DNA from 2 places in the Stenotrophomonas chelatiphaga genome. Region 1 is predicted to be linked to the other one. Evidence: riboswitches for the same ligand, from Rfam matches in the RefSeq annotation. Region 1 holds a riboswitch; the other holds the start of a gene.

The links. Region 1 has a riboswitch for glycine ahead of RTX79_RS08010 (trimeric intracellular cation channel family protein). Riboswitches for the same ligand answer to the same signal wherever they lie in the genome.
Region 2: linked by a shared signal. The riboswitch ahead of gcvP (aminomethyl-transferring glycine dehydrogenase) and the one ahead of RTX79_RS08010 (trimeric intracellular cation channel family protein) in region 1 are both predicted to bind glycine.

Annotation. Positions count from the first base shown of each region.
Region 1 is NZ_DAMBRS010000004.1:94,824-106,423, reverse strand. Features, by position in the region: gene RTX79_RS08025 (efflux RND transporter permease subunit) at 1-1,182, opposite strand, end outside; gene RTX79_RS08020 (multidrug efflux RND transporter permease subunit) at 1,179-4,295, opposite strand; gene RTX79_RS08015 (MdtA/MuxA family multidrug efflux RND transporter periplasmic adaptor subunit) at 4,292-5,458, opposite strand; gene RTX79_RS08010 (trimeric intracellular cation channel family protein) at 5,729-6,346, opposite strand; glycine riboswitch at 6,428-6,521, opposite strand; glycine riboswitch at 6,534-6,624, opposite strand; gene RTX79_RS08005 (GIY-YIG nuclease family protein) at 6,665-6,928, shown strand; gene RTX79_RS08000 (NAD(P)/FAD-dependent oxidoreductase) at 7,009-8,292, opposite strand; gene RTX79_RS07995 (NYN domain-containing protein) at 8,396-9,223, shown strand; gene RTX79_RS07990 (glutathione S-transferase family protein) at 9,284-9,904, shown strand; gene RTX79_RS07985 (primosomal protein N') at 10,056-11,600, opposite strand, start outside.
Region 2 is NZ_DAMBRS010000010.1:15,059-26,658, reverse strand. Features, by position in the region: gene RTX79_RS12890 (hypothetical protein) at 243-1,019, shown strand; gene RTX79_RS12885 (catalase) at 1,084-3,198, opposite strand; gene RTX79_RS12880 (AraC family transcriptional regulator) at 3,319-4,029, shown strand; gene RTX79_RS12875 (amino acid permease) at 4,112-5,494, shown strand; gene RTX79_RS12870 (hypothetical protein) at 5,545-5,775, opposite strand; gene gcvP (aminomethyl-transferring glycine dehydrogenase) at 6,055-8,922, opposite strand; glycine riboswitch at 8,983-9,085, opposite strand; gene RTX79_RS12860 (multidrug effflux MFS transporter) at 9,392-10,627, shown strand; gene RTX79_RS12855 (hypothetical protein) at 10,686-11,078, shown strand; gene RTX79_RS12850 (M2 family metallopeptidase) at 11,162-11,600, opposite strand, start outside.

The DNA of each region.
Region 1 (11,600 bases):
CATCAGCGAAAGCGTATTGAGCGAAAAACCGAGCAACGCGATCAACGCCAGCGTGCCGAACAGCACCACCGGGATCGCCACGCTGGGCACCAGCGCTGCGCGCCAGTGGCCGAGGAAGCCGAGCACCACCAGCACCACCAGCACGATCGCCAGCAGCAGGGTCAGTTCGGCTTCGTGCAGGGTGGCGCGGATCACCGGCGATCGGTCCATCACCAGCTGCATGTCCACGTTGGCCGGCAGCAGCGCATGCAGTTGCGGCAGCTGCTGCTGGATGGCATCCACGGTGGCGATGATGTTGGCGCCGGGTTGCCGGCTGACGATCAGCAGCACCGCCGGGCGTTCGTTGTGGAAGCCGCTGGAATAGCGGTCTTCCACGCCGTCGGCGACCTGTGCGACATCGCCCAGCCGCAGCGGGCGGCCCTCCTTGATGGCCAGCGCCAGGTCGCGGTACTGCGCGGCCTCGCGCAGTTGCAGGGGCGCTTCCAGCTGCCACTGCCGCGCATCGCTGCCAACAGCGCCCAGCGGGCGCAGCGCATTGGCACGCGCGATCGCCTGGGCCACGTCATCCAGCGCCAGCCCGGCATGGTTCAGTGCATTGGGGTCCAGCGACACGCGCACGGCGGGCAATGCGCTGCCACCGACCTGCACTTCGCCCACGCCCGGGACCTGCGACAGCTTCTGCGCCAGTACGGTGGAACCGATGTCATACAGCTGGCCGGGCGACAGTACGTCCGAGGTCAGTGCCAGTGCCAGGATCGGCGCCTGCGAGGGATTGACCTTGCGGTACTCGGGCATGCCCGGCATGCCGCTGGGCAGCTGTCCGCGCGCGGCGTTGATGGCGGCCTGCACTTCGCGGGCGGCTTCGTCGATGTTGCGGTCGAGCACGAACTCCAGTTCGATCTCGGTCTGGCCCTGCGAGCTGGACGACTCCAGGTTGGTGATGCCGGGGATGCTGCCGAGGGCGCGTTCCAGCGGCGTGGCCACCGTGGAGGCCATCGATTCCGGCGATGCACCGGGCAGGCTGGCACTGATTTCGATGGCCGGATAATCCACCTGCGGCAGCGGTGCCACCGGCAGCAGGCGCAGCGCCATCAGGCCGGCCAGCACCAGTGCCACGGCCAGCAGCAGGGTCGCCACCGGCCGCTGCACGCAGGCCTGGGCGATGCGCGCGGCCAGGTTCATGCGCCGGCCCCGTCGCCTGCGCTGCGGGTGTCCACGCGGGCAGCCGGACGGCGCCGCTGCAGGCGGTCGAACGCCAGGTAGATCACCGGCGTGGTGAACAGGGTCAGCACCTGGCTGACCAGCAGCCCGCCGACCATCACCCAGCCCAGCGGCTGGCGCAGCTCAGCACCCGAGCCGGTGGCCAGCATCAGCGGCACCGCACCGAACAGGGCGGCCAGGGTGGTCATCAGAATCGGCCTGAAGCGCAGCAGCGCGGCCTGGTGGATGGCCTCGCGCGGGGCCATGCCGCGCGTCCGCTGCGCGTCCAGCGCGAAGTCGATCATCATGATCGCGTTCTTCTTGACCAGCCCGATCAGCAGGATGATGCCGATCACCGCGATCAGGTCCAGGCTGCGCCCACTGAGCCACAACGCGGCCAGGGCGCCCACCGTCGCAGAGGGCAGGGTGGACAGGATGGTGATCGGGTGGATGAAGCTCTCATAGAGCACGCCCAGCACGATGTACATCACCACCACCGCGGCCAGGATCAGCCACAGCGTGCTCGACAGCGAGCCGTTGAACGCGGCTGCCGCGCCCTGCAGGCGCAGGTCGATGCTGGCGGGCAGCTTGATCGTGGTGCGCGCCGCCTCCACCGCGGCCACCGCCTCGCCCAACGATGCACCGGGGGCCAGGTTGAACGACAGCGTGGCCGCCGGGAACTGCCCGACATGGTTGCGCAGCAGCGGCGCCGGGCCCTGTTCGATGCGCGCTACCGCGCCCAGCGGCACCGCCTGTTCCTGCGCATTGCGCACGCGCAGCCCGGCGATCGCTTCCGGTCCGGGTTGCCGGGCCGGGTCGGCCTCCAGCACCACGCGGTACTGGCTGGCCTGGGTGAAGATGGTGGAGATCTGGCGCTGGCCGTAGGCGTCGTACAACGCATCGGCCACCGCCTCCACGGACACGCCCAGGCGCGCGGCGGCATCGCGGTCGATCACCACGCGCGCCTGCCGTCCCTGCATCTGCAGGTCACTGGCCACCTCACGCAGGGCCGGCGAACGACGCAGCTCCTCCAGCAGGATCGGCGTCCATTGCTGCAGGGTGTCCACGTCGGGGCTGGTCAGGGTGAACTGGTACTGGCTGCGGCTGATGCGGTCCTCGATGCCCAGCTCCTGCACCGGTTGCAGGTACAGGGTGATGCCGGGGATGCCGGCCACGCGCTGTTGCAGGCGCGCCATGACGCTGGCGATGTCACCGGCGTCGCCGCCCCGCTCGCCGTGTGGCTTGAGTTCGATCAGCAGCCGGCCGGTGTTGAGCGCAGCGTTGTTGCCGTCCACGCCGATGTACGAGGACAGGCTGGCCACCGCCGGGTCCTGTTCGATCGCCGCGGCCAGGGCGAGCTGGCGCTGGCGCATGGCCTGGAAGGAAATGGCCTGCGGCGCTTCGCTGATGCCCTGCACCAGGCCGGCATCCTGCACCGGGAAGAAGCCCTTCGGCACCGCCAGGTACAGCGCCACGGTGAGCAGCAGCGTCGCCACGGTGGCGACCAGCATCAACGGTTGGCGCTGCAGCACCCAGTGCAGCTGGCGGTCGTAGAGGGCGATGATGCGGTCGAAGATGTCGCCCTTCTGCCCACCGACGCCTTCGTGCCGGTGCGCGCCCGGCCGCAGGAAGCGTGCGCACAGCATCGGGGTCAGTGTCAGCGACACCAGCAACGAGATCCCGATGGCGACCGCTAGGGTGATCGCGAACTCGTGGAACAGCGCACCGACCAGGTCGGCCATGAACAACAGCGGTATCAATACCGCGATCAGCGAAACGGTCAGCGAGATCAGCGTGAATCCGATTTCCTGCGCGCCCTTCAGCGCGGCGCTCATCGGTGTCTGGCCTTCCTCCAGGTGCCGGGCGATGTTTTCCAGCATCACGATGGCATCGTCCACCACGAAGCCGGTGGCGATGGTCAGGGCCATCAAGGTGAGGTTGTTGAGCGAGAAGCCGGCCAGCAGCATCACCGCGAAAGTGCCCACCAGCGACAGCGGCACGGCGATGCTGGGGATCAGCGTGGCCGACAGGCTGCGCAGGAACACGAAGGTCACCAGCACCACCAGCCCGATCGCCAGCACCAGTTCCTTCTGCACGCCACGCACCGAGGCACGGATCGATTCGGTGCGGTCGCTCAGCACCTCCAGTTTCACCCCGGCCGGCATCGACGCCTGCAGCTGCGGCAGCAGCAGGCGGACCTGTTCCACCACCGCGATGACATTGGCGCCGGGCTGGCGCTGGATGTTCACCAGCACCGCCGGGGTGGTGCCCGACCAGGCCGCGAGCTGGCGGTTTTCGGCCCCGTCGGTGATGTTGGCCACGTCGCCCAGCCGCAGCGGCGCGCCGTCGCGCCAGCTCAGCACCAGCGCGCGGTATTCGTCCACGCTGCGCATCTGGTCGTTGGCATCGAGCATCACCGCGCGGATCGGGCCGTCGAAGCTGCCCTTGGGCAGGTTGACGTTGGCCGCGGCGATGGCGGTACGGATGTGGTCCATGCCCAACCCGTTGGCGGCCAGCGCCGACGGGTTGACCTGGATGCGCACGGCAGGGCGCTGGCCACCGGCCAGGCTGACCAGACCGACGCCGGGCAGCTGCGCCAACCGCTGCGCCACGCGGGTGTCCACCAGGTCATGCACCTGCGGCAGGGCCATGCCCTGCGAGGTCACCGCCAGGGTCAGGATCGGGGTGTCGGCCGGATTGACCTTGCGGTACACCGGCGGCACCGGCAGGTCATCGGGCAGGAATCCGCCGGCCGCGTTGATCGCCGCCTGCACGTCCTGTTCGGCGACGCCCAGCGATACCGCCAGGTCGAACTGCAGGGTCACCACCGATGCCCCGCCGGAGCTGGTGGAGGACATCTGCTTCAGCCCGGGAATCTGCCCCAGCTGTTTTTCCAGCGGCGCGGTGACCATCCGCGTGGTCAGTTCCGGGCTGGCCCCGGGATACAGCGTGGTGACCTGGATGATCGGGTAGTCGACCTGCGGCAGGGCAGCCACCGGCAAGAGCCGGTAGGCCAGCACGCCGGCCAGCAGCAGCGCCACCATCAGCAGCGTGGTCGCCACCGGACGCAGGATGAAGGCGCGCGACAGGTTCATGCGCCGGCCTGCGCAGCGTCCTCGCTGATGATGCGCACGGCGCTGCCGTCTTCGAGCCCGTCGATGCCTTCCACCACCACTTTCTCGCCGGCCTTCAGGCCGCTGCGCACGGAGACGCGCGTGCCGTCGGCCGGGCCCAGCACCACGTCGCGGCGCTGGGCCTTGTCGTCCTTGTCGATGACGTGCACGTAGTTGCCCTTGCTGCCGAACTGCACCGCGGCATCGGGGATCACCACCGCGTCCTGCGCACCCAGCTGCAGGCGGATGTTGACGAACTGGTTGGGGAACAGCGCGTCGTCGGCATTGGCGAACTGTGCACGCAGCTTCAGCGTGCCGGTGGCGGTGTCGATCACGTTGTCCACGCTGGACAGTTCGCCGCTGCCCAGCGCAGCGCGTTCTTCGCGGGCCCAGGCCTGCACCGCCAGGGCGGGCTGGCTGCGCACGGCGTCCAGCAGGGCCGGCAGCTCCGGTTCGGGCACGGTGAACAGCACGCTGATCGGCGCAGTCTGCGCCAGCGTCACCAGGCCGTCGGCATCGCTGCTGCGGATCAGGTTGCCGACGTCCACGCGGCGCAGGCCGACGCGGCCACTGACCGGTGCGGTGATGCGGGTGTACTGCAGCTGCAGCTTCGCTTCATCCACCGTCGCCTGGTCGCTCATGCGGCGGCCCTGCAACTGGCGCACCTTGCTCTGCTGGTCGCTCAGTTCCTGCCCGGAGACGTAGTTCTGCGCATGCAGTTCGCCGAAGCGCCGCAGCTGGCGTTCGGCGTTTTCCAGTTCGGCCAGGTTCTGCTGCTGGGTGCCCTGCGCCTGTGCCAGCCGGACCTCGTACGGACGCGGATCGATCTGCGCCAGCAGGTCGCCGGCCTTCACGTGCTGGCCTTCGTTGAAATGCAGTTTCAGCAGTTCGCCATCCACGCGGCTGCGCACCACCACGCTGTGCAACGGGGTCACCGTGCCGATCGCCTTCAGCCGCAGCTGCAGCGGTTCAGCGCTGGCACGGGCGATGCGGACCGGGGTCGGCTTGCGCCCGCCGGCATCGTCTGCCGCCACGTCGGCGCGCGGCCACGCCCACCATGCCAGCAGCGCGGCAAGCATCACGAAGGAAGCTGCCAGCAGCAGCGTGCGGTTACGGCGGGGGCGCGACGGTGGGTCAAGCGGCATGGGGCATCCTGCACCCTGCGATGGCGCAGGGAAGTGCTGCGCCAGGATCCGTCACTGCAGGCCTGGCAACGTGGGGAGGGTTGTCTGGCGGGGCCGCCGAAGCAGCGTGGCTGGATGCCGCCGCTTGCGCGACGGGGCCGCCATGGTAGCCAATTGCGCGACAGGTTTCCGCATGACCTTGGTCATGGGCGCACGCATCCCGGTAGTGACGGCCGCTGGCCGTCAACCGCAATCCGGTAGTGACGGCCGCTGGCCGTCAACGTAGATCCGTCAATGCACTTCGTCGTGGTACACGAACTTCGGCATTTCCCAGCGGTAGTGGATTGCCAGCAGGCGCAGCGCGAAGCCCCCGGCCAGGCAGCACAGGATGGCGGTGTTGTCGGCCACGTTCCAGCGCAGCAGCAGCAGGTAGGCCGCACCGGTCAGCAGCGAAATGATCGCGTACAGCTCCTTCTGGAAGATCAGCGGCACTTCGTTGCACAGGATGTCGCGCAGCACCCCACCGAAGGCGCCGGTCAGCATGCCGGCGATCAGCACGATCGGCGTGGCGTGGCCACCATCGCGGGCGATCGCACAGCCGATCAGGGTGAAGGCGATCAGGCCCAGCCCGTCCAGCACCAGGAAGGTGCGGCGGAAATGGTGCATCCAGCGCGCGACCCAGGTGGCGATCAGCGCGGCGCACACGGTGAATCCGAGGTATTCGGGATGCTTCACCCAGGCCAGCGGATAGTGGCCGAGGATGATGTCGCGCAGCGATCCACCGCCGAGGGCGGTGACGCAGGCGATCATCACCACGCCGAACAGGTCCATGCGGCGGCGGCCGGCGGACAGCGCACCGGTCATGGCTTCGGCGGAAATGGCGATCAGGTAGATGATGGACAGCAACATGGGCAGGCTCCGGACGCGGTGGGGCCGGCCACGCAGCACGCAGCGCCGATGCCGGGGCAGCGACGTACGAAGGTGACCGGTGCCGCTCCCGCTGTCCTTTTGCCTGAGAGTTCAGCGGACGAGTCCGCGTGCCCCTTCGGCGGATCCCTGCGGATCTCTCTCCAGCTCGGCGATTCGGATACATGGTTGGTGGAATGCCATTCCACCGGCCTGAGCGATCATGGGAGCCTGCGCCTTCGGCGGGTGCCAGCGTGGCACCACTCTCCTGCATCCGGCGCGTAGTGTAGCCGCTGGCGGCGGTTGGGCGATAATCGCAGCATGGCCCGCCCCGACACGCCCTGGTTCCTGTACCTGCTCGAATGCCGGGACGGCAGCTATTACGCAGGCATCAGCACGGATGTGCAGGCACGGTTCGCCGCCCACCTGGCCGGCAAGGGCGCGCGCTACACCCGGGCGCGCCCGCCGCTGCAGATCCTCGCGGTGCGCCAGTACCCGGACCGCGCCGAAGCCTCGCGCGCGGAGTGGCAGCTGAAGCAGCAGCCCCGCGCGCGCAAGCTGGCGTGGCTGAGCGAGGCGTTGTAGCGCCAGCGTCCGTCCGCCGAGCCTGGCTCGGCGCTACCGGCATCGCTCTCTAGCGCCGACCCATGGTCGGCGGGCGCCGCTCACCCGCGCGGCGGGTCCTTGGGCGGTTTCACGTCGCCGAAGATGATCCGCGCGCTGCGCTGGTAGCTCCAGTACGCAACCGCCCAGTTCAACAGCACCACCATGCGGTTGCGGAAGCCGATCAGGAAGAACACGTGGGCGGCCAGCCAGAACCACCACGCGAGCAGCCCGGACAACTGCAGTTTTCCCAGGTGCACGATCGCGGCCATGCGCCCGATGGTGGCCAGGTTGCCGTAGTCGGCGTACTTGAACGGACCCGGCGCCGGCTTGCCGTGCAGGCGCGCACGAATGGTGTCGGCCACGTGCTTGCCCATCTGCTTGGCGGCGGGCGCCACGCCGGGCACCGGCCGGCCATCGGCCTGGGTCAGGGCGGCCAGGTCGCCGGCCACGAACAGTTCCGGGTGGCCGGGCAGGGTCAGGTCGGGCTGCACCAGTACGCGTCCGGCGCGGTCCAGCGGCGTTTCCAGCGTGGCGCCGAGCGGCGATGCCGCCACGCCGGCGGCCCAGACCACGGTTCGCGCGGGGACGAACTGCTCGCCCAGCTGGAAGCCCAGGCTGTCGATGGCCGTCACCGGCGTACCGGTCAGTACCTCCACGCCGAGCTTTTCCAGTTGGCGACGCGCCTTCAGCGAAAGCACGTCCGGGAAGGTGGACAGCACGCGCGGCCCGGCTTCCACCAGCCGCACCCGGGCCGAGGCCGGGTCGATGTGGCGGAACTCGTTGCGCAGGGTGTGGCGGGCGATCTCGGCCAGGGTGCCGGCCAGTTCGACACCGGTGGGGCCGCCGCCGACCACCGCGAAACTGAGCCAGGCGGCTTTCTTTTCCGGGTCCGGCTCGGCCTCTGCACGCTCGAAGGCGAGCAGCAGCTTGCGGCGCAGGGCAATGGCGTCGTCCAGTGTTTTCAGGCCCGGCGCATCCTTGGCCCATTCGTCGTGACCGAAGTAGGCGTGGGTGGCACCGCTGGCCAGCAGCAGGGTGTCGTACTCCAGCGATGTGCCATCGACCAACTGCACGCTGCGCGCCTGCTTGTCGATGCGGGTGACTTCGCCCAGGCGCACTTCCACGTTGCGCTGGTGGCCAAGGATATGCCGCAGCGGGGCGGCGATGTCCGGGGCGGACAACCCGGCGGTGGCCACCTGGTAAAGCAGCGGTTGGAACAGATGGTGGTTGCGGCGATCGACCAGGGTGATACGGATGCGCTCGCTGGCCAGGGCGCGGGTCGCCCAGAGGCCGGCGAAACCACCGCCGACGATGACCAGGTGGGGGGTGCGCTCGCGCGTCATTCGCGTGGCTCCAGTAGGGGGGCGTTGGGATGATCGCATGTCACACGGCGCGCTGCCGGTGTGGAACATACTGTCCGAACACCATCGTCAGCCTGGAGCAGGTATGTCCGAGCCGGAAAAGCGCATTGCCCTGTTGATCGACGCCGACAACGCGCCCGCATCGAAGATCGAGGAGGTGCTGGCCGAAGTGGCCCGGCACGGCGTGGCCAACGTCCGTCGCGCCTACGGCAACTGGAAGAGCCCGAGCCTCAAAGGCTGGGAAGCGGTGCTGCACGAGTACGCGATCCGTCCGATCCAGCAGTTCGCCTACAGCCGCGGCAAGAACGCGTCGGACATGGCGATGGTGATCGATGCCATGGACCTGCTGTACGCACGCAACCTGGATGGTTTCGCGATCGTGTCCAGCGATGCCGACTTCACGCCGCTGGTGATGCGACTGCTCACCGACGGGGTCAAGGTGTATGGCTTCGGCGAGAAGAAGACCCCGGATCCGTTCGTCAACGCGTGTTCGAAATTCACCTACCTGGAAGCCTTGGGGCAGGCCCACGCCAGTCCGCCGGATGCCCATCCGGAAGGCGCGACCACCGGCGAGGCGGGCGAGGCCGGCAGCGAGGCACGACCGCGCAAGACCGGTGCGGAAATGCGCAGCGATACCAAGCTGGTCAACCTGCTGCGCCGTGCGGTGGCCTCGGCCGAAGGCGAGGACGGCTGGTCGCACCTGGGGCCGGTGGGCAGCCAGATCGGCAACCAGGCCTCGTTCGATCCGCGCAACTACGGCTACGGCAAGCTCAGCGACCTGCTGGCGGCGATCGGCCTGTTCGAGATGAAGAAGGACGGCAAATCGTCGTACGTGCGGGCACTGGCGAAGAAGCCGGTGGCCACGCAGGCAACCAAAAGGGCCGCCAAGACCGGCAACACCACGCCAGCCTGACCGGCGTATCGTAGCGGTCCCGCGCCACGCCGGCGCACGTTTGCCTGCAAGGAAAACCACATGCTGAAGATCTGGGGCCGCCGCAATTCCAGCAACGTGCGCAAGGTGCTGTGGTGTGCCGAGGAAATCGGGCTGGCGTATGAGTCGATCGAAGTCGGCGGCAGTTTCGGCGGCACCCAGGCCGCCGAGTACCAAGCCATGAATCCCAACGGGCTGGTGCCGGCGATCGAAGACAACGGCCTGCCGTTGTGGGAATCCAATGCGATCGTGCGCTATCTGTCGGCGCGTTATGCGCTGGGCACGCTGTACCTGGAAGATGCGGCCGAGCGCGCGCACGGCGAGAAGTGGATGGACTGGACCACCTCGCGCATGGCACCGCTGTACAGCGAGCTGATCTGGGGCGTGATGCGGACCGCACCGGCGGATCGCGATGAGGTCCGCATCAACGCGGCGCTGGTCAAGGCCGGCGACCTGCTGGCGATGGCCGATACCGCGTTGTCCAGGCAGCCGTGGCTGTCCGGCGACCGCTTCGCGATGGGCGATATTCCGTTGGGCGCGCTGGTGTATGCGTGGTTCGAGATGCCTATCCAGCGCCCTGACCTTCCGCACCTGGCGGACTGGTATGCACGCCTGCGCGAACGTCCGGCGTACCAGCGCGGCGTGATGACCGGGATGAGCTGACGGCGGGTAGTGCCGAAGGCAGCGGCAGGAGCCGCTGCCAATGTCGCTTGCGACGGCCCGCAGGGTGCCGGTCAGGACGACCGGCATAGCCATGCGCGGCGAGCGCAGCGGGAACAGCTTGACGGCCAGCGGCCGTCACTACCAACGGCCGTCAGTACAGGTCCACCGGATCCACGTCCAGCGACCAGCGCACCTTGCGTGCCTCCGGCAGGCCCTGCAGCAAGGGTGCCACGTGGTCCAGCACGGCATGCAGCGCGGGGCGCTGCGCGCTGGACAGCAGCAACTGCGTGCGCTGGTAGCCTGCCCGCCGTGGCATCGGTGCGGGCATCGGCCCGAAGGCTTCCAGGTGCGGCTGTTCGCCCACCAGCGCACGCACGGCCAGCAGGAACGCATTGGCATGTTCGACCTGCTGCGCTTCGGCGCGCAGCAGCGCCAGATGGGCGAACGGCGGGAAGCCGGCGGCCTGGCGCTGGTTGAGTTCGGCCGCAGCGAACGGGTGGTAGCCGCCGTTGACCAGGGTTTCCAGCAGCGGGTGGCCCGGATGGTGGGTCTGCAGCCAGACCTCGCCGGGATCGCGCGCGCGCCCGGCGCGGCCGGCCACCTGGATCAACTGCTGGGCCAGCTTCTCCGTCGCGCGGAAGTCGGAAGAAAACAGGCCTTCGTCGATGCCCACCACCACCACCAGCGTCAGCTTGGGCAGGTCGTGGCCCTTGGCCAGGATCTGCGTGCCGACCAGGATGCCGGGCTGGTCACCGAGCCGGGCCAACTGTTGTTCCAGTGCATCGCGGCGCGAAGTGGTGCTGCGGTCGATGCGCAGCACCGGCACGTCCGGGAAGGCCTGCACCAGGTGTTCCTCCAGCCGTTCGGTGCCGATGCCCTGCGGCTGCAGCGCCAGGCTGGCGCAGGCCGGGCACGCCAACGGGGCGGCCTGCCGCGCACCGCAGTGGTGGCACTGCAGGCGCCGGCCCGCGCCGTGCACGGTCATCGGCGCATCACAGCGCTGGCAGGGCGCGGTCCAGCCGCAGTCGTGGCACAACAGCACCGGCGCATAGCCGCGGCGGTTCTTGAACACCAGCACCTGCTGGCCGTTGCGCAGGTGCTCGGCGATGCCTTCCAGCACCTGCGGTGACAGGCCATCGCGAAGCGGACGCTTGCGCACATCCAGGATGCGGACGCGCGGCGGCATGGCATCGCCGGCACGCACCTTCAACCGCAGGTGGGTGAAGCGGCCGGCATGCGCGTTGTGCAGGGTTTCCATCGCCGGGGTGGCGCTGCCCAGCACCACCGGAATGCCGAGCGCCTTGGCCCGCACCAGGGCGAAATCGCGGGCGTGGTAGCGGATGCCGTCCTGCTGCTTGTAGCTGTTGTCGTGTTCCTCATCCACGATCAGCAGGCCTGCTTCGGGCAGCGGCATGAAGATCGCCGAGCGCGTACCCACGATCACCCGCGCTTCGCCACGCGAGGCCGCCGCCCAGACCCGCGCGCGTTCGTTGTCGTTGAGGCCGGAGTGGAAGGCGTGCACGGCAATCCCGAGGCGGCCGCGGAAGCGTGCCAGGGTCTGCGGGGTAAGGCCGATTTCCGGCACCAGCACCAGCGCCTGCCGGCCCTGCGCCAGGCACTGGATGATCGCCTGCAGGTAGACCTCGGTCTTGCCGCTGCCGGTGACCCCGTCCAGCAGGAACGGCGCGAAGCCCTG
Region 2 (11,600 bases), on a different contig from region 1:
AGGCCCAGGCAGGCGAGCAGCAGGGAAGAGAGGGGCAGGCGTTTGGGCAGCATCGGGAACTCCTTGATCGAATGCGTCCACCATGCCCATGGGGCATGCGCAGCCACCGTGAAAAGGCTGAGGGGAGGCTGAGCGGACGATGCAGCGCCGCGCGTGTTCGACGACGGGAGGGGGGCGAGCACGCGCGACACTACCGCTGCGGCGCGTCTTCGCCGATGCTGGGCGCACGACAAGGGGACGCCATGGACAGCAATGACAACACAGTACCTGCCGGCGGGCTGCCGGGCAGTCGGCCCAGCGCGTTCGACTGGTCGTTGATACCGGTTTCGGAGGGCAATGAGGATTCCCTCGTGCTGCGGGCCGCGCACCGCATGCGGCGCGAGCCGGCGCTGTTGTTCACCACGGCCTACCTGCTGGTTTCCGCGCTCGGCCTGTGGTGCAGCTACTGGTTCTACCGTGGCTTCGGACTGTCGATCCTGGATTACCTGCAGGCCAGCGATTTCCTCGTCGCCGGTGTGCGCGACCCGGTATACATCGGCCTGCTGGTGTTGGGCGTGTTGCTGGTGCTGCTGGTGACCTGGCCGGAGACGCTGCGCCTGCGCAATCCGGATACCGTGGCGCGGCTGGCCGGCCGCAACCGGGCGTGGCGGATGCTGCTGGGGCGTTCGGTGTTCACCAGCTGGGAGGCGACGCGGATGCGTCCGCTGACCGCGATGACCGTGGCCGTGACCCTGTTCATGGCGGTGGCGGCGGCCGGTTACGTGGCCCAGCGCGGCGCGGACATCCGCGATCACCGGGACGGTGATGCGGTGACCGTGCACTTGATCGGCGACGCGGCGGCATTGCCGGGCCAGGCGAGACTGCTGGGAACCAGCAGCGCGTTCGTCTTCCTGTGGTGGCCGGCGCAGCGACGGGCCGAAGCGGTGCCGATCGCCGCGGTTCGCCGGGTGCAGGCGGTAGTGGTGGCGGCGAAGGTGGCTACGCCGGGGCGCGGAGCGGGCAAGCCAGCTCCGCGCTGAGAGCGTAGAGCGTAACGACCAACGGTCGTCACCCACCCATGTAACCGCCGGGTGCAGCCCGCTGTCAGGCGAGCAGGCGCAGTTTCGGTTCGCGTGCCCACTGGCGGAGCGCGGCCGCGCGGATGAATGCCTGCGCGTCCGCGGCGCCCACGATGCCGGGATCATTGCCGACGCCGGCGGCCTTCAGCAGCGCCTTGGCGCCGTCATCGTGGCCGATCGCCTTCAGGTGCGCCCACGCGTTGCTGACGAAATCGATCGCGGCCGACTCCTTGGACAGCGCCTTGCCCGCATCTGCAGTCAGCACCACAGCGACTGCATCGAAGACCACCGAGGGCGTACCCGCCAGTTGTCCATCCGCGGCCTGGCGCTTGCCGTCGCTGAGCACGCCGCCGCCCAGCTTGGGCGCGACCAGCTTCACATCCGCGCCGGCTTTCTGCGCGGCCTTGCGCAGCCCGGCAATCACGCCGGCGTCGGATCCTTCGTCGAACAGGATGCCGATGCAGCGGCCCTGCAGGCTGTCCTTGCCGCGCCCGATGGTGCGCACTTCCGGGGCGTTGGGCAGGTCCTGCGCGGGCACGGCGGCAGGCACCGGGTCCGGCAGCGCGGCCATGCCCAGGCCGTCGGCCACGCGCTGGGCCAGGCTGTCATCGATATTGCGCAGCTGGCCGACGGTGCGCTCGCGCACTGCGGCGGTTTCCACCTTGGACAGTTCAAACACCAGCGCAGAAGCGAGGTGGGCCTGCTCCGGCTTTTCCAGGCTGCGGAAGAACATCCGTGCCTGGCTGAAGTGGTCGGAGAAACTCTCGGCGCGGGTGCGGCCCTTGCGCCCGTCATCGACGGTGGCATGGCTGCGGAAACCGGCCGGCGTCTCGCGCGGGGTGTCGGCTTCCAGCGAACTGGGGTCATACGCCACCCGGCCCTTGGGCACCTGCATCTGCATGTGGCCGTCGCGCTGGTGGTTGGCGAACGGGCACTTCGGTGCATTGACCGGTATCTGGTGGAAGTTCGGCCCGCCCAGGCGGATCAGCTGGGTATCCAGGTAAGAGAACAAACGCCCCTGCAGCAGCGGGTCGTTGCTGAAATCGATGCCGGGCGGCACGTTGGCCGGGCAGTACGCTACCTGTTCGGTTTCGGCGAAGAAGTTGTCCGGCCAGCGGTCCAGTACCATCCGGCCGATCACCTGCAGCGGAACCAGCGATTCGGGGACGATCTTGGTCGGGTCCAGGTGGTCGAACGGGAACTGTTCGGCCTCTTCTTCGGTGAACAGCTGCACGGCCAGTTCCCATTCGGGGAAGTCGCCACGCTGGATGGCCTCGAACAGGTCGCGGCGCTGGAAATCATTGTCAGCGCCCTGCAGTTTCAGCGCCTCGTCCCATACCGTCGACTGCAGCCCCAGCTTGGGCCGCCAATGGAACTTGACGAAGGTGGAATTGCCGGCGTCGTCGAGCAGGCGGAAGCTGTGGATGCCGAAGCCTTCGATCATGCGCAGCGAGCGCGGAATGGTGCGATCGCTCATCGCCCACATGATCATGTGCATGGATTCGGGCATCAGGGACACGAAATCCCAGAACGTATCGTGCGCGCTGGCGGCCTGCGGGAAGGCGCGGTCCGGCTCCATCTTCACTGCGTGGATCAGGTCCGGGAACTTCAGCGCATCCTGGATGAAGAACACCGGGATGTTGTTGCCTACCAGGTCCCAGTTGCCTTCGGTGGTATAGAACTTGACCGCGAATCCGCGCACGTCGCGCGGGGTGTCGACCGAACCGGCACCGCCGGCCACGGTGGAAAAGCGGGTGAACACCGGCGTCTTGACGCCGACTTCGGTCAGCACCTTCGCACGGGTGAATTTGCCCAGCGAACGGGTCAGCTCGAAGTAGCCATGGGCGGCGCTGCCGCGCGCATGCACGATGCGCTCCGGGATCCGTTCGTGGTCGAAGTGGGTGATCTTCTCGCGCAGCAGGAAGTCTTCCAGCAGGCTGGGGCCACGCGGCCCTGCACGCAGCGAGTTCTGGTTGTCGGAAACCGGAATGCCCTGGTTGCTGGTGAGTACCGGGTGGGAGCCACCGGCCAGCTGGTGCAGTTCATCGCCCTGGCCGCGCTGTTCCAGCGCCTCGCTGGACGACGGTGCGGACGTGGGCTGGGCGGGTGCGCGCTTGCCGGAGGGCTTGCTGGCGGCCATCGAAGGATCTCCTGGTGGATTGGCGGGGGGTCTCTGTTCGACTGTGGCCGGTGATGTGTTAATCCACGGTCCCGTGCAGGTGAGCGCGCAGGCAAAACGGCGGTCGGCTATGCTGTGGGCATGCGTGTTGAACCTGCCGACATCGAAGCCCTGTTCGACGCCATTCCGGACGTGCTGTTCTTCATGAAGGACCGCGAGGGGCGTTACACCCACATCAACCAGACCATGCTGCGCCGGCTCGGGTTGAAATCGCGCAAGGACGTGATCGGTCGGACGGCGGCGGAAATCTATCCCACCGGCTTGAGCGCGGACTACGCCGACCAGGATGCCCGGGTGATCGCCGGGGCGGTGATCGAAAACCTGATGGAACTGCACCTGTTCGCCAACCGGGAACCGGGCTGGTGCCTGACCTGCAAGCGTCCGTTGGTCGTGGAAGGAGAGATCAAGGGGCTGATCGGCATTTCACGCGACCTGGGGCAGAAGCACAGCCTGGGCGCGCAGTACGAGCACCTGCGACTGGCGCTGGCCCACCTCAATGCGCATTACGCCGAGAACGTGCGCATGCAGACCCTGCTGGACATCACCGGGTTCTCGCTGTCCAAACTGGAGCGCAGCTTCCGCAAGGTGTTCCAGATGACCCCGCAGCAGGTACTTACCCGGTTGCGTATCCAGATGGCCATGCATCTGCTGCATGGCAACGACAGCATCGCCAGCATCGGCCAGGCCTGCGGCTTCAGCGACCAGAGCGCGTTCACCCGCAAGTTCAAGGCGGAGGCGGGGCTTTCCCCACGCGCCTACCGGGCGCGCATCTCCGAACTGGCAGGCGGCTGAGCCGGCAGGCCATCCGGCCTATCCCACCGGCGCGCCGGACAAGGTAATGTGACGGCCTTGTTGCCGCACACAGTGTCCTTCGATGCCTGCCAACCCGACGCCTGCCGCTCCTGCTTCGACCCCCCGCCTTGGGCATGCGCTCAAGCCCCGCCAGCTGATCATGATGGGGCTGGGCAGTGCCATCGGCGCCGGGTTGTTCCTCGGCTCCGGGGTTGGCGTGCAGCTGGCCGGCCCGGCCGTGCTGCTGTCCTACCTGGTCGCCGGTGCGCTGGTGATCATCGTGATGAACGCGCTGGGCGAAATGGCGGCCAACAAGCCGACCAGCGGGGCGTTTTCGGTGTATGCCGCCGACGCCCTGGGCCCGACCGCCGGTGCCACCGTCGGCTGGCTGTGGTGGGTGCAGCTGGTGATCGTGATCGCCGCCGAAGCGGTAGGCGCGGCCGGCCTGCTGGCGACAGTATGGACCGGCCTGTCGGTGCCGATGGCGGCCTTGGCGTTCATGCTGTTCTTCACCGCCATCAACCTGCTGGGGGTGAAGAATTTCGGTGAGTTCGAGTTCTGGTTCGCGATCCTCAAGGTGGCCGCGATCCTTGGCTTCATCGCCATCGGTGCGGCGCTGCTGCTGGGCTGGTTGCCGGATGCGACCTCACCGGGCCTGTCCAACTTCACCGGCAATGGCGGCTTTGCCCCGACCGGCCTGGCCGGCGTCGGCGCGGCGCTGCTGGTGGTGATCTTCGCCTTCGGCGGCACCGAGATCGTAGCGGTCGCCGCGGCTGAAACCGAGGACCCCGAGCGCAGCATCGCGCGCGCGATCCGTACCGTGGCATGGCGTATCCTGGTGTTCTACATCGGTTCGCTGAGCGTCATCATCGCGGTGGTGCCGTGGACCAGCGAGGCGTTGAAATCGCCGTTCGCTGCCGTGCTGGAAGCGGCCAATATCCCCGGCGCCGGGACCGCCATCACGCTGGTTGCGGTGATCGCGCTGCTGTCCGCACTCAACGCCAATCTATATGGCGCTTCGCGGATGATCTTCTCGCTGGCACAGCGCCGCGAGGCGCCTGCCGTGCTCGGCTGGGCCGACCGTCGCCAGGTGCCGGTGCTGGCTGTGCTGGCCAGCGTGCTGTTCGGCTTCGCCGCTACGGTGATGGAGCTGGTGTTCCCGGACAGGGTGCTGCCGGTGCTGCTGAACATCGTCGGTTCCACCTGCCTGCTGGTGTGGACGTTGTCGCTGCTGTCGCAGCTCGTGCTGCGTCGGCGGGCGGACCGCGCCGGGGTGGCGCTGCCGTTCCGGATGGCTGCTTTCCCCTGGTTGACGGCGCTGGCGCTGGCCATCCTGGCCCTGATCTTCGCGCTGCTGCTGTACGGCGACCAGACCCGCCTGCAGTTCCTGTCGATGGTGGTCCTGACCCTGTTCATCGCCGGCTGCAGCGCCGCTGCGCGGCGTCTGCGCAGCCACGCAGGCTGAGCGGCGGTGAAGGCGTAGCGGTCCAGACCGCTACGCACCGAGGGACGCTGTCAGTCACGGCGGTCCATGCTGGCTGAGCCATTGTCATCGCCACCGCTCATCAGGCACAGAGCGAGTTTCGCCGTACAGGTGAAGATGCTCTGGGTGATGATGCAGGCGGCGTATTGCACTCCGCAGTCGACGACGCCGCGCTGGTCGGCGGTGTCCTGCGCAAGGGCGGCCGGCGCGGCAAGCAGCCCGCTGAGCAGGGCGATGGCGGGAAGTGATCTGATGCGTTTCATGGAATGGCTCCACTGGTGACGAGAGACTCCCTGCGCTGCAGGAAGGGGACGTGCCCCGATTGATGCGGGGCCGTTCCGGGCTGTCGCGCCGGAACGTGCCAGCATCGTCCCGCTGCCGTCGCATCAAACCCATCAGGGAATCAGGAGCGCAGCCGTCAGGGGCCTGCGTGCTTCTTTGTCGTCGTTCTTCATGATGGCCATGGTGGAGACCTGTCCATCAACCACAAGGCCCGCTTGCGCGGGCCTTGTGGTTGACCATCGGCTGCCCGGGAAGGCAGGTCAGGCGTCGACTTCGTCATCCTTGTATGCATCGACCGGGATGCAGGCGCACATCACGTTCTTGTCGCCGTACACATTGTCCACGCGGGCTACCGGCGGCCAGTACTTGGACTGCTTCAGGCTGGCCAGCGGGAACGCCGCCAGTTCGCGCGGGTAGGCGTGGGTCCACTCGCTGGCGGTCACCGCGGTGGCCGTGTGCGGTGCGTTCTTCAGCGGGTTGTCCTCGCGCTCCAGGCGGCCATCTTCGATGGCAGCGATCTCTTCGCGGATCTGGATCATCGCGTCGATGAAGCGGTCCAGCTCGTGCTGGGATTCGCTTTCGGTCGGCTCCACCATCAACGTGCCGGCGACCGGGAAGCTGAGCGTCGGGGCGTGGAAACCGAAGTCGATCAGGCGCTTGGCGATGTCTTCGGCACCGATGCCGCTGGTCTTTTCCAGCGGACGCACGTCCAGGATGCACTCATGCGCCACCAGCCCGTTGCGGCCGGTGTACAGGGTCTTGAAGTGCGGGGCCAGGCGGGTGGCGATGTAGTTGGCGTTGAGCAGGGCGACCTGGGTTGCCTTGCGCAGGCCTTCGCTGCCCATCAGCGTGATGTACATCCAGCTGATCGGCAGGATCGACGCGCTGCCGAACGAGGCCGCCGAAACCATCCCGACATCGCCTTCGCCACCGAGCACGCGCGGCAGGAACGGGGCCAGGTGCGACTTCACCGCGCAGGGACCCACGCCGGGACCGCCGCCGCCGTGCGGGATGCAGAAGGTCTTGTGCAGGTTCAGGTGCGACACGTCCGAGCCCCACTTGCCGGGCTTGGCCACGCCGACCAGGGCGTTCATGTTGGCACCGTCGGTGTACACCTGGCCGCCGTGCTGGTGGATGATCTCGCAGATCTCCACGATCTCTTCTTCGAACACGCCGTGCGTGGACGGGTAGGTGACCATCAGCGCGGCAAGGCGGTCGCTGTACTTTTCCGCGTTGCGTCGGATGTCTTCGACATCGACGTTGCCGTTGGCGTCGGTCTTGGTCACCACGACCTTCATGCCGCACATCTGCGCCGACGCCGGGTTGGTGCCGTGGGCCGAATCGGGGATCAGGCAGATATCGCGATGGTCATCGCCGCGCGAACGGTGATAGGCGCGGATCGCCAGCAGGCCGGCGTATTCGCCCTGCGCGCCGGAATTGGGCTGCAGGCTCACCGCGTCGTAGCCGGTGCATTCCACCAGCATTGCTTCCAGGCCTTCGATCAGCGCCTTGTAGCCCACGGCCTGGTCGGCCGGCACCAGGGGATGGATGTTGCCGAACTCCGGCCAGGTCACCGGAATCATCTCGGCGGTGGCGTTGAGCTTCATCGTGCACGAGCCCAGCGGGATCATCGTGCGGTCCATCGCCAGGTCCTTGTCGGCCAGCGAACGCAGGTAGCGCAGCAGTTCGTGCTCGCTGTGGTGGGTGTTGAACACCGGGTGGGTCAGGAAGTCGCTGCGGCGCACCAGGTCGGCCGGGATCGCGTCGGCGGTGCTGCCGTCCAGCGCATCCACGTCGGCCTGCGCACCGAACACGGCGGCCAGCGCGACCACGTCCTCGCGGGTGGCGGTCTCGTCCAGGCTGATGCTGACCGAGCTGCTGTCGATGGCACGCAGGTTGTAACCGGCCGCGCGTGCAGCCTGGTGGATCGCGGCGGCATCGATGCCGGTCACGTGCAGCGTATCGAAGAAGTCGCTGCCGACGGCAACGCCGTTGCTGCGCAGGGCCGCGGCCAGGATCGCCGCCAGGCGGTGGGTGCGGCGGGCGATGCGGGTCAGACCGTCCGGGCCGTGGTACACCGCATACATCGAGGCCATCACCGCCAGCAGCACCTGTGCGGTGCAGATGTTGGAGGTGGCCTTCTCGCGGCGGATGTGCTGCTCGCGGGTCTGCAGGGTGAGGCGGTAGGCGGGGTTGCCCTGGGCGTCGATGGAAACGCCGATCAGGCGGCCCGGCATCGAACGCTTGTAGGCATCGCGGCAGGCCATGAAGGCCGCATGCGGACCGCCGAAGCCGAACGGCACGCCGAAGCGCTGGCTGTTGCCGACCACGATGTCCGCGCCCCATTCGCCGGGGGCGGCCAGCAGGGTCAGTGCCAGCAGGTCGGTGGCCACGGCGACCAGGCCGCCGCGCGCATGCACGGCATCCACCAGCGCCTTGTGGTCAGCGACCTGGCCGAAGGTGTCCGGGTACTGCAGCAGCAGGCCGAACGCCTCCGCTTCCAGTGCTTCAGCCGGGGTGCCGACGCGCAGCACGATGCCCAGGGGCTCGGCGCGGGTGCGCAGCAGTTCCAGCGTCTGCGGATGCACCGCGTCGTGCACGAAGAAGGTGTCCGACTTCGACTTGGCCGAACGCTTGGCCAGGGTCATCGCCTCGGCGGCGGCGGTGGCTTCGTCCAGCAGCGAGGCGTTGGCGATTTCCATGCCGGTCAGGTCGGCGCACAGGGTCTGGAAGTTGATCAGCGCTTCCATGCGGCCCTGCGAGATCTCGGCCTGGTACGGGGTGTAGGCGGTGTACCACGCCGGATTTTCCAGGATGTTGCGCAGGATGACGTTCGGCGTGTGGGTGCCGTAGTAGCCCTGTCCGATGAAGCTGCGCAGCACGGTGTTCTGGTCGGCGATGGCGCGGATCTTGGCCAGTGCCTGCACTTCGGTGATCGATTCGGGCAGCGCCAGCGGCGCCGGCGACTTGATCCGGGCCGGCACGATGGCATCGGTCAGCGCATCCAGCGAGGCATGGCCGACCACGCCGAGCATCTGCGCGATCTCCGCGTCGTTGGGGCCGATGTGGCGCTCGACGAACGCGTTGTGGTGTTCAAGCTCGCGCAACGAAGGGGTGTTCTGGGACATGGCGAAGGATCCGTCGGGAAAGGGCACGCACGTGGGCAGGCTGCCGATCAGCAGCCCGCGGGGCGCCCCTCTGTCCTTTTGCCTGAGAGTTTGGAAGCGCGCGTGTGCGCGGCTTCGTGCCCCTTCGGCGCCGGATCGAACCGGTCTCTCCAGAGTTTTGATGCGGGTGGTCACGGGCCTGAGCGATTACGGGCGTTTGCGCCTTCGGCAGCGGTGTCCTGCTTCTCCCACCTTGTTGCCCGCCGATTATAGCGGCCCGCGTGGAAGCCGGGGGAGCGGCAGCCCGCTAGACCCCGCTGAATGCGTCACGACCTACCGGACGGATTCGGCCCGGATCGCATGGTATTGGGGCGGCCAACGGCCTATCATGGCGCCACTCTCGTATTCATCCGGCGCCATCTTCCTGTCCTGCCTGGACCGGGTCGGGCGCCTGCCGTGCATGGCCTGCGCGGCTCCTCCGGACGCTCCCATGACTGCCGCCTCGCCTTCGACCCGCCGTCTGGCCCTGTTGCTCGCAGGCCTGGCGATGTTCGGCCCGTTCTCCATCGACACCATTTTCCCGGCGTTCCCGCAGTTGGCGCAGCGGCTCGGGGTGGACGAAGTGGCGGTGCAGCAGACCGTCAGTGTCTACCTGCTGTTCTATGGCCTGATGAGCCTGGCGCACGGCCCCCTGTCCGATGCCTGGGGACGCAAGCGGGTCATCCTCGGCGGCCTGGTGGTGTTCGTGGGCGCCTCGGTCGGCTGTGCCCTGTCCACCGACCTGACCACGCTGCTGATGTTCCGCGCGCTGCAGGGCCTGTCGGCCGGCGTCGGCATGATCGTCGGCCGCGCGGTGATCCGTGACCTGTACCACGGCCACGATGCGCAGCGGTTGATGAGCCAGGTGTCGATGATCTTCGGCATCGCGCCGGCCATCGCGCCGATCATCGGCGGCTGGATCCTGCTCAGCGGTGCCGGCTGGCCACTGATCTTCTGGTTCCTGGTGGTGTTCTCGCTGCTGCTGCTGGTGGCCACCGCGCGTTTCCTGCCGGAAACCCATCCGGTCGCCGCGCGCACGCCGTTGTCGCCGCGCGGACTGGTGCGTGACTACCTGCGCATCGGCTCCAATCCTCGCTTCATGCGGCTGGCGCTGGCCGGCAGCATCAACTTCGGCGGCATCTTCCTGTACATCGCCTCCGCGCCGATGTTCGTGATGCAGCACCTGCGGCTGGGCGAGGGCGGATTCGCCTGGTTGTTCATCCCGACCATCGGCGGCATGACGGCCGGTTCGTTCCTGTCCGGGCGCATGGCCGGCCGCACCACGCCGACCCGCCAGGTCAGCATCGGCTTCATCTGCTGCGCGGTCTCCGCCGTGCTGAACATCGCCTACGTGGCCACCGCGCCGCAGCTTGCGCTGCCCTGGGCGGTGCTGCCGATCTTCATCGGTGGCCTGGGCATGGCGCTGATCTTCCCGATCCTGGCGCTGGCGGTGCTGGACATGTACCCGCACCAGCGCGGGCTGGCGTCGTCGTTGCAGGCCTTCCTGCAGCTGATGGTCAGCACCCTGGTGGCCGGGCTGGTGTCGCCGCTGCTGAGCCATTCGCCGCTGCAGCTGGCCCTGGGCCAGGCGGCATTCTTCGCCGTGGGCTTCGTGTTCTGGTACTGGGAACACCGGCGCGAGCGCGACCAAGAGGCACTGCGGGTGGCCGCAGGCGGCCCGCCGTGAAGCAGGTCCGCGCGTGGCGTGCGGTATCCTTGCCACCCCGATTGCCCGTACTCCCCTGATGTCGACCACCTCCAAACTGCGCCGTGACATCCGCCGGCGCCGCGAAACCCAGGCCGCCAACCGCGAAGCCGCGCAGGCCTCGCCGGTCGAGCCGCACGCCGAACTGCGTGACCAGCAGCGCACGCTGCTGGCCGGCGTGGTGCGACGCGATGGTGAATGGGTGCTGGGCATGGATGGCCGCATCGCCGGCCAGAGTGAAAGCGCCGCCCAGGTGCTGGCCTTGATCATGCAGGCCGGCGAACTGCACGAACGCAAGGGCACGCCGGTGCGCCTGGTGTATTCGGATGCGCTGCGCGATGCCGCGCAGGCCGAGGCCAATGCGCAGGGGCTCAGTTTCGATGAGTTCAAGGACGCGCTGGCAGCGAAGATGGCCGCCGGCAAGGCCAACTGACCCCGCTTGATCGCGCCGGGCGATGCCCGGCGTTGCATGACGTCCGAAGGTGGCGCCGGGCCATGCCCGACGCCACCGGATGATCAGCGCTTTGCAGGCGCTGCCGGTGCTGCCGGCGCTGCGGCGCTGGCCTGCCAACCGCAGACCTGGCCCTGGTTCTGCTCCTTCAGCCAGGCGTTGACCGGGGTGAAGTATTCGATCATCGGGCCGGCATCGAGCTTGTCACCGCCGGTGAGCTCCTTCAGCGTGGCCTGCCACGGCTGGCTGGCGCCCTTGCTCAGCATCGACCAGAACTTCTGCCCGGCTTCCTTGTTGCCGTAGAAGCTGCATTCGTGCAGCGGTCCCTTGTAGCCGGACGCATCGCACAGGCCCTTGTAGAACTGGAACTGCAGGATGCGCGCCAGGAAGTAGCGGGTGTACGGCGTGTTGCCCGGCACGTGGTACTTGGCGCCCGGATCGAAGAACTCTTCACCGCGCGTGGTCGGCGGGGCCACGCCCTGGTAGCGCGCCTTCAGGTCCCAC